2 linked regions of the Roseiflexus sp. RS-1 genome follow. The protein of the gene in region 1 binds, or shares a complex with, the protein of each later gene. Links are inferred from orthologs where the notes say so. Each region holds a gene or a part of one and is shown in the gene's direction. Other genes may lie near its edges.

Region 1 (6,230 bases):
GTTGCGCTCAAAACTGGAGTATACCACCCTGGCGTTCGAACTGCTGCCGGAAGTCTTTTCGATCCTGGAATTGAAACATATCTACGAACAAATTTTCGGCGAAAAACTGGACAAAGGCAATTTCTATCGTAAAATTAAGGACGCCGGCGTGCTGGAGGAGACCGGTCTGCTACGTGAGGGGCGCGGTCGCCCGACGCGGCTCTACCGCTTCCGCCGTGACCGCGGCGATGGGCAGTTCGTCTTCCGCTGGCGCGAGGCGCGTATCGACGCAGATGATCCGCAGGATCATCATCCGTCGTCGTGAGATGGAACCGGTTTGCGCCGGGTGCGCTCCGCAGCCCGGCAAAAGTGCATCGCCCTGAGGAGGAACCTATGCCTGCCCGGATGAACCTGGCTGACCACGCACGTGCATTCCTGACGTATCTCGATGAGTGGTTCGGCGCGTTGCAGGATGTACCGCTGGCGGACGTTGTCGCCGGTGAACCCGAACGTGTCGCCGTGCTGTCGATCGATGTCATCAACGGCTTCTGCAAGAGCGGTCCGCTGGCGAGCGAGCGCGTGGGTCGAATTGCGCGCCCGGTCGCCGATCTGCTCAGGCATGCCTATGCGCTGGGGGTGCGCAACTTTGCGTTGACGCAGGATGCCCACGATCCGCAGACGCCGGAGTTCGAAGCATACCCGCCGCACTGCATCGCTGGCAGCGCCGAGAGCGATACGGTCGAAGAGTTGAAGGCGCTGCCGTTCTTTGGCGATATTGCTGTCTTTCCCAAGAACTCGATCAGTTCGATAATCGGCACCGGTTTGGGCGACTGGATCGGCGCCCGCCCGCAGATCGATCGGTTCATCGTCGTTGGCGATTGCACCGATCTCTGCACCTATCAGGGCGCGATGCATCTGCGCCTGGAGGCGAATGCGCACGGCATTCAGCGACGTGTGATTGTGCCTGCCAATGCGGTGGATACGTTCGACACACCGGTATCGACGGCGCGCGAACTGCGTATCAAGGCGCACGATGGCGATCTGCACCACGTGCTGTTCCTGCACCATATGGCAATGAACGGGATCGAAGTGGTGCGGGCGCTGGTATAATGGCGAAACGCCACGTTTGCATCTACGACGTCGGAAAGGAAGACAGGTATGGCGGTGGCTCTGACGCTCTGCGACCGCTCAGAGGAGATGGTGCGCGCCTGGCAGCGTTATTTCCCGCTCGATCTCGGGGTGCGGATCGTGAAGGGGAATATCCTGACACTGCCGGTCGAGGCGCTGGCAGTGCCGGCGAACTCCTTTGGGTATACCGATGGCGGCATCGATCTGACGATCAGTCGTGAAATCTTCGACTGGCGTCTGCAAGAACGGTTACGCGCCGTGATCGACCGGCAGTATGCGGGAGAGTTGCTCGTCGGTCAGGCGCTTGTGATGGCGACCGGCAGCGATCGCTTCCGCTATGTGGTGGTGGCGCCGACGATGCGCGTTCCCGGCGACGTCAGCGCAACGATCAACGCCTACCTGGCGATGCGCGGCATTCTGCTCGCAGTTGAAGCGCATAACCAGAGTGCACAGTTCGGGCATGAGCGCATTCGTTCGATTGCAGTGCCGGGACTGGCGACCGGCGTCGGCAAGATGCCGCCAGAACGATCCGCGTTCCAGATGTACACCGCCTACCGCAGTATTGTCCTGAGCGACCTGGAGTGGACCAGATCGCTTGATAAACAGGTGGAGTACGATCGGAAAATGCGCGAGATCGGTGCGGCGCGTACAGGCGACTCATGACTGATTCTGCTGCAATTCTGAGCGCGTTGAACCCGGCGCAGCAGCAGGCGGTGACGGTTGATCCCGGTCCGGTGCTGGTGCTCGCCGGTCCGGGGAGCGGGAAGACGCGCGTGCTGACCCATCGCGTCGCGTATCTGATCGGCGTCCAGGGTGTCGATCCGCATACGATTCTGGCAGTGACGTTCACCAACAAGGCGGCGCGTGAGATGCGCGACCGCCTTGTTGCTTTGATCGGCGCAGGACAGTCGGCGGCGTTGACGGTCGGCACCTTTCACAGTATCTGCGCGCGCTTTCTGCGCCGCGACATTGTTCACCTGGGGCGGGAGCGCGATTTTGCGATCTACGATACTGATGATCAACTACGGGTGATGAAGCGTGTCCTGCGCGATTTGAACCTCGATGAGAAGAAACATCCGCCGCGCGCTATCCACGCCGCCATTTCGCGCGCCAAGAATGAATTGATCACTCCATCCGACTATAGTCGCCATGCGCGTTCGTACTTCGAGGAGGTGACGGCGCGTTGTTTTGCACGGTATCAGGAACTGTTGCGTGACTCGAATGCGCTCGATTTCGACGATCTGCTGGTGGAAACGGTGCGTCTCTTCGATCATCACCCGACCGTGCTCGAACGCTATCAGGAACGCTACCGCTTCCTCCTGGCGGATGAGTACCAGGATACGAACCGGGCGCAGTATGTTCTGCTGAAGCAACTGGCAGCGCGGCATCGCAATATCTTCGTCGTTGGCGATGAGGATCAGTCGGTCTATGCGTTTCGCGGCGCCGACATCCGGAATATTCTCTCGTTCGAGCAAGATTACCCCGATGCGCAGGTCATTCTGCTGGAGCAGAATTACCGCAGCACCCAGGCAATCCTCGATGTCGCCCAGGCGGTCATCAACCGCAGCGCACAGCGGCGGCGCGAAAAACGCCTCTGGACGCACAACGGCGCGGGCGCGAAAGTCCAGCTCATCGAAGGGTACGACCAGGACGAAGAGGCGCAACTGGTTGCTGCGGAAATCGCCCGTTTGCTTGCCAGCGGTGCGTATCAGCCAGGCGACATTGCCATCATGTATCGCACAAACGCGCAATCGCGCGCCGTTGAAGAAGCGTTGCTTGCGCGTCAGTTGCGCTATGTGATCGTCGGCGGTACGCGCTTCTATGAGCGGAAGGAGATCAAAGACGCGCTTGCCTATCTGCGTCTGGCGCTCAATCCGTTCGATGACATCAGCCTGAGTCGGGTGTTGAACTGGCCCGCCCGCGGCATCGGGCAGCGCACGCAGGAGGACCTGGAGCGGCGCGCAGGCGCGGCTGCTGTGCCGTTGTATGTGGCGCTCCAGATGCTCGCTGCTGAAACCGATCCGGCGTCCTCTGCAGGCGGAGGGGCGGGGGGGCGTGCGCGCAATGTCCTGCTCGGCTTTCTTTCGCTGATCGATGAGATGATAGCTCAGCGTCAGCGCCTGACGCTTGGCGCATTGATGGAATGGCTGTTTGCGCAGGTAGGGTTCCGTGAGGCGTTGCAGCGTGAGTATGGCGAAGAGGAAGGGGAGGATCGGTGGAATAACGTGCTGGAATTGCGCAACGTTGCCGAGAACTATGCCACGCTGCCGATTGAGAGTCAGTTGCCGACGTTTCTCGAAGAAGTTGCGCTGGTCTCCGACATCGATACTCTTCAGGAAGAGCGCGACGCTATCACATGCATTACGCTGCATCAGGCGAAAGGGTTGGAGTTTCCCGTCGTCTTCCTGGTCGGTCTCGAAGAAGGATTGCTTCCGCACGCCCGCTCGACCGATGACCGCGACGCGCTCGATGAGGAGCGCCGGTTGTTCTACGTTGGCGCGACCCGCGCAAAAGAGCGTCTCTATCTGCTCCACGCCTTTCGCCGCACCACCTATGGGCGCGCCGACATCGCCACACCGTCGCGCTTTCTCCACGACATCCCGCCCGACCTGCTGCAACGCACACCGAAGCGCGGGTACGCTGCACAGCAGTCGTCGCTGTTCACCAATCGCGCGGCAATTGCGCGCGAGCAGCGCCAGGAACGCACACAGCCGTCGCGCCGTTCCGCGCCCGACGGACCGCGCGACGTCGCCTTCTTTGCCGGGCAGAAAGTGCGCCACGCGCAGTTCGGCGAGGGGATCGTCGTCAGTTCAAAACTGGTCGAAGGCGACGAAGAAGTGACTGTCGCTTTTGTGGGCAAGGGAGTCAAACGTCTGCTGGCGAGTTTCGCCAACCTCCAGCGCGCCGACGATTGACTCTATCGCTGCGGCTATCCCACCGGTTCCGTAATCGTCTTGAGGACGCGGTGCGCCTTGAGCGCCAGCCACAGCGCCAGGCGATCTTCGGCGACATCCGGGTCGCGCCCGCTGATCTCTTTGATCCGTGTCAGGCGGTAGAGGAGGGTGTTGCGGTGAATGTGCAGCGCATCGGCGGTGCGCGCCAGGTTGCCGTTGTGCTCGAAGAACGCTTCGAGGGTTTTCAGCAACTCACCGTGCTGGTCACGGTCATACTCGACGAGCGTGGCAAGCGTACTGCGGTAAAACTCCCACAGTTCGGGCGACTCGCGCAGCAGCAGGAGCAGGCGGTACACCCCCAGATCGCTGAAGTCGAGCACGCGCCCATTGCCCACCAGTTCCCGCCCGATCAGGAGCGCCTGTTCGGCTTCGCGCAGTGAGCGCGACCAGGCGGTGAGCGTCGGCGCCTCCCGCCCGATTGCGACCAGCACATTGGGAATATCGTTCACCAAACGCTGGCGCAGCAGATCCGCCACTTCGTGGAACCGTCGCCCACGACTGACCGCTGGAATGTAGCAGAGCACATCATCGATCCGACGCATCATCGGTGCGGCGACCCCAAGAGCGTTGAGCGCGGCACTGAGCGCATCGGCAATCCGCGCAATTGTGCGATCATCTCCATCGACGATGCCGCAGAGCAGAGCGACGTGCGGTTGCCGCAGGTCGTAGCCCAGTTCACGCCCGCGTTGCACCAGCGTTTTGTCGTCGGTTGCGGCGCCGACGAGCACTGCCTGCACAAAATCGCCGCGCAGACGCTCTTCAGCAGCCAGCACCGCCTGTTCTTTTGCCAGTTCCAGCGCCAGCGCCGATGCGCCCTGCTGCGCCGCCAATCGATCCCAGTCGTCGAGCGTGTCGCCGCAGAGCGCCAGGTAGCCAAAGTTGCGCCCTGCCGCATCGCCGGATGCCATCTGCCCGATCTGCTGCACCCAGATATGCTGCCCCAAATGTGCGACTGCGCCGGTCGTGCGCGGTTGCAGCGTCTGCAAGGCGACGCGCGCCGGTCCGCGCGCCCGTAACGCGCGCACCTCTCCGGCTGAACTGTAGTACGCCAGGCTGCGTCCGGTGCGCTCGACGAGCGTTTCCAGCAACCCGTTGACTCCAGCGCCTGCCAGCGAACGCTGCGTCAGCACCGAGCCGAGCTGAGCGGCGCGGCGTTCGATCTGCGCATCATAGTCGCTGATCAGACGCTGAACCTCGCGTTCGACTTCCCGAATGTCGCAGGAGTCGGGAAGTCGAATGAGCGGCAGACGCAGGCTTTCAGCAGTCGTGTGCGCCGGATCGGGGATGTCGCCCTGCACCGCAATGGCTGCCACAGGCACCTGCGCCAGGCGCTCGATCAGATTGGCGAGCGTCAGGCGTTCATCGAGCGCGCGCAGCACACTGGTCGCCACGACCACACATTCGCCGCCGCGTAGATTGGTAAAGGCCGGCGGCGTTGCGCGCGGCGTCGTCACCCAACTCACCTGGTGGTTGAGACCGGCATTGCCAGCAACGACTTCTGAACCGTCTGGCAACGCCAGGCGCAAGACATCCTGAACGGTCACAGGGGGCATGGGTCAACCTCAACCGGTCGTGTGCCAGACCACGAACATCGGGTCTGCGCGTCTATTCTACAACGATCCGGTACAGGGCGCCATTATTATACCCGGCGACGTACAATTCACCGGCTTCGTCTTCGCCGAATGAAGCAATCTGCAAACCGGATTGCAACAGTTCGACACGCTCCCACTCCGCACCAGACGGACGTAACCCCCAGATGCGCCCGCTGCAAAAATCGCCGAAGACATAGACTCCCTGCAAGGCGGGGAAAGCCGCGCCACGGTAGACATGTCCGCCGGTAACGGAGCACCCCAGGCTATGCGGATAGACGTCGATCGGCAGATCGAAAGCGTCGCGGTTACAGTCGTTGCGGCGAAAGCACTCATCTCCTTCCATCACATTCCAGCCCAGGTTCGCACCCGCAATCCGCCCGGCGCGCAGCAGGTGCACCTCTTCGAGCCGGTTCTGCCCGACATCGGCAATAAACAGATCGCCGGTTGCACGGTCGAACGAGAAACGCCACGGATTGCGCACGCCGATTACCCAGTTCTCCTGCCGACCATCAACGCCATCCGCCCAGGGATTGTCGGGGGGAATGGTGTACGGGAGATCTTCGACATTGATGCGCAG
Region 2 (6,105 bases), 4.5 Mb from region 1 along the record:
CTTCCGTTTCAGGCATCAAGACGCCCAAACGCCCCCTTCTCCCCTCGTGTAGCAGTTCTCACAAAGGTTGAACCTGATAGACAGGTTGAACACTCCTGGGAATAGCGCGCCCCACACGGCGACCGAAATGAATTTCGGTCTACGCTCTGCCGGCAACGGGCGCCTCGCACAACATGGCAGACCAGGACAGGGGTCAACGTATCTGAGAACTGCTAGTGAGAGAAGGGGGCAGGGGGGATGAGGGGCAACAGGCGCGGGAATGCAGCACACCGCGCATTGCTCCTGAGAACTCTACCCTTGAGAAGGCACGACCACCTCGCGGGTGCGCGGGCGTCCCCGCCCGCAGACGCGCCGGAGGCGCGCGCTCCCAGGCATTGCCACCTTACAGGGGCAGGTTTTTTGGGGAAGCCCCTGCGCGCCATCTTCCGTTTCAGGCATCAAGACGCCCAAACGCCCCCTTCTCCCCTTGTGGGAGAAGGGGGTAGGGGGGATGAGGGGCAACAGGCGCGGGAATGCAGCACACCGCGCATTGCTCCTGAGAACTCTACCCTTGAGAAGGCACTGCCACCTCGCGGGTGTGCGGGCCTCCCCGCCCGCAGGCGCGCCGGAGGCGCGCTCCCAGGTATTGCCACCTTACAGGGGCAGGTTTTTTGGGGAAGCCCCTGCGCGCCATCTTCCGTTTCAGGCATCAAGACGCCCAAACGCCCCCTTCTCCCCTTGTGTAGCAGTTCTCACAAAGGTTGAACCTGATAGACAGGTTGAACACTCCTGGGAATAGCGCGCCCCACACGGCGACCGAAATGAATTTCGGTCTACGCTCTGCCGGCAACGGGCGCCTCGCACAACATGGCAGACCAGGACAGGGGTCAACGTATCTGAGAACTGCTAGTGAGAGAAGGGGGCAGGGGGATGAGGGGCAACAGGCGCGGGAATGCAGCAAAAAGAGTATAATGAAAAAGATACCCTGATGATGAGACACACGGTTCATCCTGCCGGGCGCTGGCGCGCTGTTGCTGCGGAAGAGGGGAAGCATATCGGTCTCATAGCTTCCGACGCTGCGACGTTGACGTCACGCCAGACGCGCATTGTCACCAGGATCAACCAGAGGAGACCCAGAGGCATGTCTTTTCGTATTGAAGCGCCCTTCCAGCCAGCGGGCGATCAACCCAAAGCGATTGCTCAACTGGTTGCGGGGATCCGCGCCGGATACAAGCATCAGACGCTGCTCGGCGCAACCGGCACCGGTAAAACGCTGACTATGGCGCATGTCTTCAGCCAGCTTGAACGACCGGCGCTGGTCATGGCGCACAACAAGACGCTGGTCAGCCAGTTGTACGCCGAGTTTCGCGAACTGCTGCCCGATGCAGCGGTTGAGATGTTTATTTCCTACTACGACATCTACACGCCTGAAGCGTATGTGCCCAGCAAAGACCTGTACATCGAAAAGGAAGCCGAGATCAACGAAGAGATCGACCGGCTACGCCACGCTGCCACCCAGGCGCTCTTCACCCGGCGCGATGTTCTGATCGTCGCGTCGGTGTCGGCGATCTACGGTCTCGGTTCGCCCCACGAGTATGGGCAGGTCGTCATTCCAATCCGCGTCGGCGAGGTGCGCAACCGCGACAAACTGCTGCGCCAGTTGCTCGACCTGCAATTCGAGCGCAACGATGTGGATTTTCACCGGGGTACGTTCCGTGTGCGCGGCGATACGCTCGACATCTTTCCCGCCAACCAGGAGATTGCGCTGCGGGTTGAGTTCTGGGGCGATGAAGTCGAGCGCATTACCGAGTTCGATCCGCTGACCGGCGAAGTGCTGCTCAATCGGACGGCGGTAGACATCTACCCGGCGAAACACTTCATCACAACCGCCGAAACGCTCAAACTTGCCATCGCCGACATTCAGGCGGAACTGGAAGCGCGTGTCGCCGAACTTGAACAGCAGGGCAAGTTTCTTGAAGCGGCGCGTCTCAAACAGCGCACCAACTACGATCTCGAAATGCTCTCCGAGGTCGGGTACTGCTCCGGCATCGAGAACTACTCGCGCCACCTCGACCGCCGCGCAGCCGGGCAAACACCCTGGACGTTGCTCGACTACTTCCCCGACGACTTCATCCTGTTCGTTGACGAGTCACACATCACGTTGCCGCAGATCCGCGGCATGTACGCTGGCGACCGGTCACGCAAAGAAACACTTGTCGAATACGGGTTCCGCCTGCCATCGGCGCTCGACAACCGTCCGCTGCGGTTCGATGAGTTCGAGCGGCATATTCACCAGGCGATCTACGTTTCGGCGACACCGGGACCCTACGAGTACGAACACTCGGCGCAGATCGTCGAACAGATCATCCGCCCGACGGGATTGCTCGACCCGATTGTCGAAGTGCGTCCGACCAGAGGGCAGATCGACGACCTGGTAGGGGAGATCAAGCGACGGGTGCAGAAAGGACAGCGCGCGCTGGTCACGACGCTGACCAAGCGGATGGCGGAAGACCTGGCGGATTATCTCAAGGAGATGGGCATCCGCACCAGCTACCTGCACTCCGATATCGAGACGCTGGAGCGGGTCGAGATCCTGCGCGATCTCCGACTCGGCGTGTACGATGTGGTGGTCGGCATCAACCTGCTGCGTGAAGGGCTTGATCTCCCGGAAGTATCGCTGGTCGCCATTCTCGACGCCGACAAAGAAGGGTATCTGCGCAGCGGCTCTTCGCTGATCCAGATCATCGGGCGCGCAGCGCGGCATATCGAGGGAACCGTGATCATGTACGCCGACACGATCACGCAATCGATGCGCACCGCGATTGATGAAACCAACCGGCGACGCGCCATTCAGGAAGCGTACAACCGCGAACACAACATCACCCCCGTCGGCATCTCCAAAGCCGTGCGCGACCTGACCGACCGGGTGCGCAAGGTTGCCGAGGAGCGCGGCGTCTATCAGGTCGCCGAAGCGCCAGCAGAACTACCGATCCCGAAGGATGAGATCGTCAAACTGATCAAGGAACTGGAGAAGCAGATGAAGCAGGCGGCGAAAGACCTGGCATTCGAGAAGGCGGCCGCACTGCGGGATCAGATCGTCGAACTGCGGCGCACCCTGGCGCTCGAAGAGGAATCGCAACCGCTGCGATCATAAATATTCTCTCTTCGTTTGCATCCCTTCACTCGCGCAGACCGATGAGCGGCGTATGATACCTTCGCCAGGCAGATCGCGAAGCGACGGCGCAACGCGCGCCGTCGTTCTTTTTGAAACTCGGAGGCCGCCATGATCCGCATCCGGTTCGCTGATGAAGGAAGAACCGTCGAGACCGACCGTACCGGACACGATGTACTCAACACGCCGGTGCTGAACAAGGGCAGCGCCTGGAGCGAAGAAGAGCGCATCGGGCTTGGTCTGCTGGGGCTGCTGCCGTACCACATCTCGACTATCGACGAGCAACTGGCGCGTGTCTACCGCAACTACCAGCAGCGCACCAACGACCTGGATCGGTACCTCTACCTGACCGATCTGCAAGACCGGAATGAGACGCTCTTCTACCGCCTGCTGCTTGAGCATATCACCGAAATGATGCCGATCATCTACACGCCAGAAGTCGGCGTCGCCTGCCAGCGCTACAGTCACCTGTTCCACCGCCCGCGCGGTCTGTTCATCAGCTATCCGCACCGCGATCAGATCGAAACGATGCTGCGCGCCTGGCCCTTCGCCGATCAGGTGCGCGTGATTGTGGTCACCGACGGTGAGCGCATCCTGGGCCTCGGCGACCAGGGAATGGGCGGCATCGGCATTCCAATCGGCAAGTTGACGCTCTACTCACTCTGCGCCGGAATCCATCCGGCAACCACACTCCCGATCGTGCTCGATGTCGGCACCAACAACCCCGCGCTGCTCAACGACCCGCTCTACCTGGGGTGGCGTCATGAGCGGGTGCGCGGCAGAGAGTACGACGACTTTATCGAGCAGTTCGTCACAGCAGTGGAGAAGGTTTTCCCGCACGCATTGCTGCAATGGGAAGATTTCGCCAAGGATAACGCGCGCAACCTGCTCGACCGCTACCGCGACCGGATTCTCAGTTTCAACGACGACATTCAGGGCACCGGTGCGGTGACACTGGCAGGGTGGCTTGCTGCAGTTGAGATCTCCGGCGTGCCGCTGGCGGATCAGCGCATTGTCATGCTGGGCGCAGGTTCGGCAGCGACCGGCATTGCTGAACAGATCGTGGCCGTCATGGTCGAAGCGGGCATCCCGCTCGAACAGGCGCGGCGGACGATCTGGCTGATCGACAGCCGCGATCTGGTTCACACCCGGCGTACCGGTCTCGAAGCGGTGAAAATGCTCTACGCCCAACCCTACGAGATGCTGGAGGGGTGGACGCGCGAAGGGAGCGAAGCATTCACCCTGTATGATGTTGTTTCAAATGTACGTCCGACGTGTCTGATCGGCACATCGGCGCAACCCGGCGCATTCGACGAGCGCACCATCCGTGAGATGGCGCGGCATGTCGAGCGTCCGGTCATCTTCCCGCTCTCCAACCCCACCTCAAAGAGCGAGGCTGTTCCGGCTGACCTGATCGCGTGGACGGAGGGACGCGCACTGGTTGCGACCGGCAGCCCCTTCGAGCCAGTGACCTACGGCGGTCGCACCTTCACGATCGGGCAATGCAACAACGTCTTTATCTTCCCCGGCGTCGGGCTGGGTGTCATCGCCGTTGGCGCGAAGCGCGTCACCGACGCAATGTTCATCGCCGCCGCGCGCGCACTCAGCGCCTTCTCACCGGCGCGCCAGGACCCGACGGCGTCACTCTACCCATCGCTCACCCAGGTGCGCGACGTTTCACGCGCCGTGGCGCAGGCAGTCGCTGCCGAGGCCGTGCGCTCCGGGCTGGCGGCGCCGCTCAGCGCCGAAGAGCAGACCGCGCGCATCAACGCAACAATGTGGACGCCGGCGTATCCGCAGGTGCGGCGAATGGAAGAGCACACCGTGCATCATTGACTTCACGGCACGCATGAACCGCAGCGACGTAGAGGACGCGGAGACGTTTCGCTCCGCGTCCGCCGCGTCGCTGCGGTGTGTTTATTTTTCACCGCAGAGTAACTGTGTTGCTTGTCAAGGGGCGCTCGTATGCACAGCCGGATCCCAGGGCTTTTGCTGACGCAATATTGCGCCGAGAATAGTCAGCAGCTTGCGCATCGCAGCGACGATGGCGACCTTGCGCGGCTTGCCAGCTTGACACAGGCGCTGATCGAAGGCGCGCCTGACCAGACGGCGCCGCGTGGCCGCCAGGGTCGCCATGTACAACACGCTGCGCACATCCCTCCTGCCGCCGGAGCTATGCCGGGGTTTGTGCTGTGCGCCGCTCTGATTGGCATACGGCGCAACGCCCACAAAGGCCGCCGCTTCCGTGCGATTGATGGTCCCCAGTTCGGGCAGGCGGAGCAGCAGGTTCAGTGCGGTGATCGCGCCGATGCCGGGCACGCTTTCGCGCAGCTCCCGTTTCCGGCGCACCTCGTCGGTGCGCTCCGCCTCGTTGTCGCGTTCCTGCTCAAGCGCACGGATCTCCTGATCCAGCCAATCAATATGCTGCTGGATGCCCGGGCGGAGGTTCGGCGCGGCAGCCGTCAACCGATTGATCTCAGCCGTCCGCATCTGAATCACCTGCTCCCGCCGGACCAGCAGGTCGCGCAAGGATGCGCGCTGCTCGTCCGTCGCTTGGTGGTGCGGCGGGCGCACCCGTTCGGCAAAGCGGGCGAGCAACCGGGCATCCAGGCGGTCGGTCTTCGCCTGGCGTCCTTCCGCGTGCGCCAGGGCGCGCACGCGGCGTGGCTGCACCCGCGCCGTCGGCAAGCCAGCCTGGAGCAGTTGGGCGAACACCATGCGCTCCAGCCCGCCGGTCGCCTCCAGCACAATCAGGGTCGGCTGCAGGCGCTGGAGTCGCGTGACCAGGAGCTGGACACCTTCGTCGGTAGACGGTATCGTCTCGCGTGGCGCGTGCGGGTCGGCGCCAAACGCCACATCCAGCGTCTGTTTGGAGACATCAATGCCGATAAAGAGCGACTCACGGGAAGCCATACACAGAACCTCCTGAGGAAAACGGCGCCAGCCTTGCTAGC

What was found.
Region 2: the proteins of ROSERS_RS00715 (region 1) and uvrB are in contact, whole or in part, in a crystal structure (PDB 7EGT), measured with the Thermus thermophilus proteins. The link is inferred for Roseiflexus sp. RS-1 from one-to-one orthologs. Residues at the interface, in WP_096412145.1 of Thermus thermophilus: His654, Arg656, Phe657, Gln666, Asp668, Glu669, Lys680, Arg681, Leu682, Ser683, Lys685, Tyr686, Ala687; in WP_096411307.1 of Thermus thermophilus: Glu23, Leu25, Arg26, Asp27, Gly28, Glu29, Arg30, Phe31, Arg55, Glu326, Asp327, Phe328, Glu379, Ser382, Gln383, His398, Gly400, Arg401.

What each region holds. Positions count from the first base shown.
Region 1 is NC_009523.1:176,356-182,585, reverse strand. What follows is about bases 1,367-4,394. They hold ROSERS_RS00715 (ATP-dependent helicase), read left to right. Parts: upstream 1,367-1,766; coding sequence 1,767-4,022; downstream 4,023-4,394. Other genes in these bases: ROSERS_RS00710 (PucR family transcriptional regulator), read right to left, coding at 4,037-4,394; ROSERS_RS00720 (macro domain-containing protein), read left to right, coding at 1,367-1,770. In the rest of the region: ROSERS_RS00730 (NUDIX hydrolase), read left to right, coding at 1-304; ROSERS_RS00725 (cysteine hydrolase family protein), read left to right, coding at 373-1,089; more of ROSERS_RS00720, read left to right, coding at 1,138-1,366; more of ROSERS_RS00710, read right to left, coding at 4,395-5,614; ROSERS_RS00705 (PQQ-dependent sugar dehydrogenase), read right to left, coding at 5,667-6,230. UniProt on the Escherichia coli protein: A helicase with DNA-dependent ATPase activity. Unwinds DNA duplexes with 3'-5' polarity. Translocates on single-stranded DNA with 3'-5' polarity. Initiates unwinding more efficiently from a nicked substrate than double-stranded DNA.
Region 2 is NC_009523.1:4,630,760-4,636,864, reverse strand. What follows is about bases 724-3,626. They hold uvrB (excinuclease ABC subunit UvrB), read left to right. Parts: upstream 724-1,120; coding sequence 1,121-3,133; downstream 3,134-3,626. Other genes in these bases: ROSERS_RS19095 (NAD-dependent malic enzyme), read left to right, coding at 3,263-3,626. Also shown: more of ROSERS_RS19095, read left to right, coding at 3,627-4,987; ROSERS_RS19090 (IS110-like element ISRfsp2 family transposase), read right to left, coding at 5,102-6,064. UniProt on the Escherichia coli protein: The UvrABC repair system catalyzes the recognition and processing of DNA lesions. A damage recognition complex composed of 2 UvrA and 2 UvrB subunits scans DNA for abnormalities.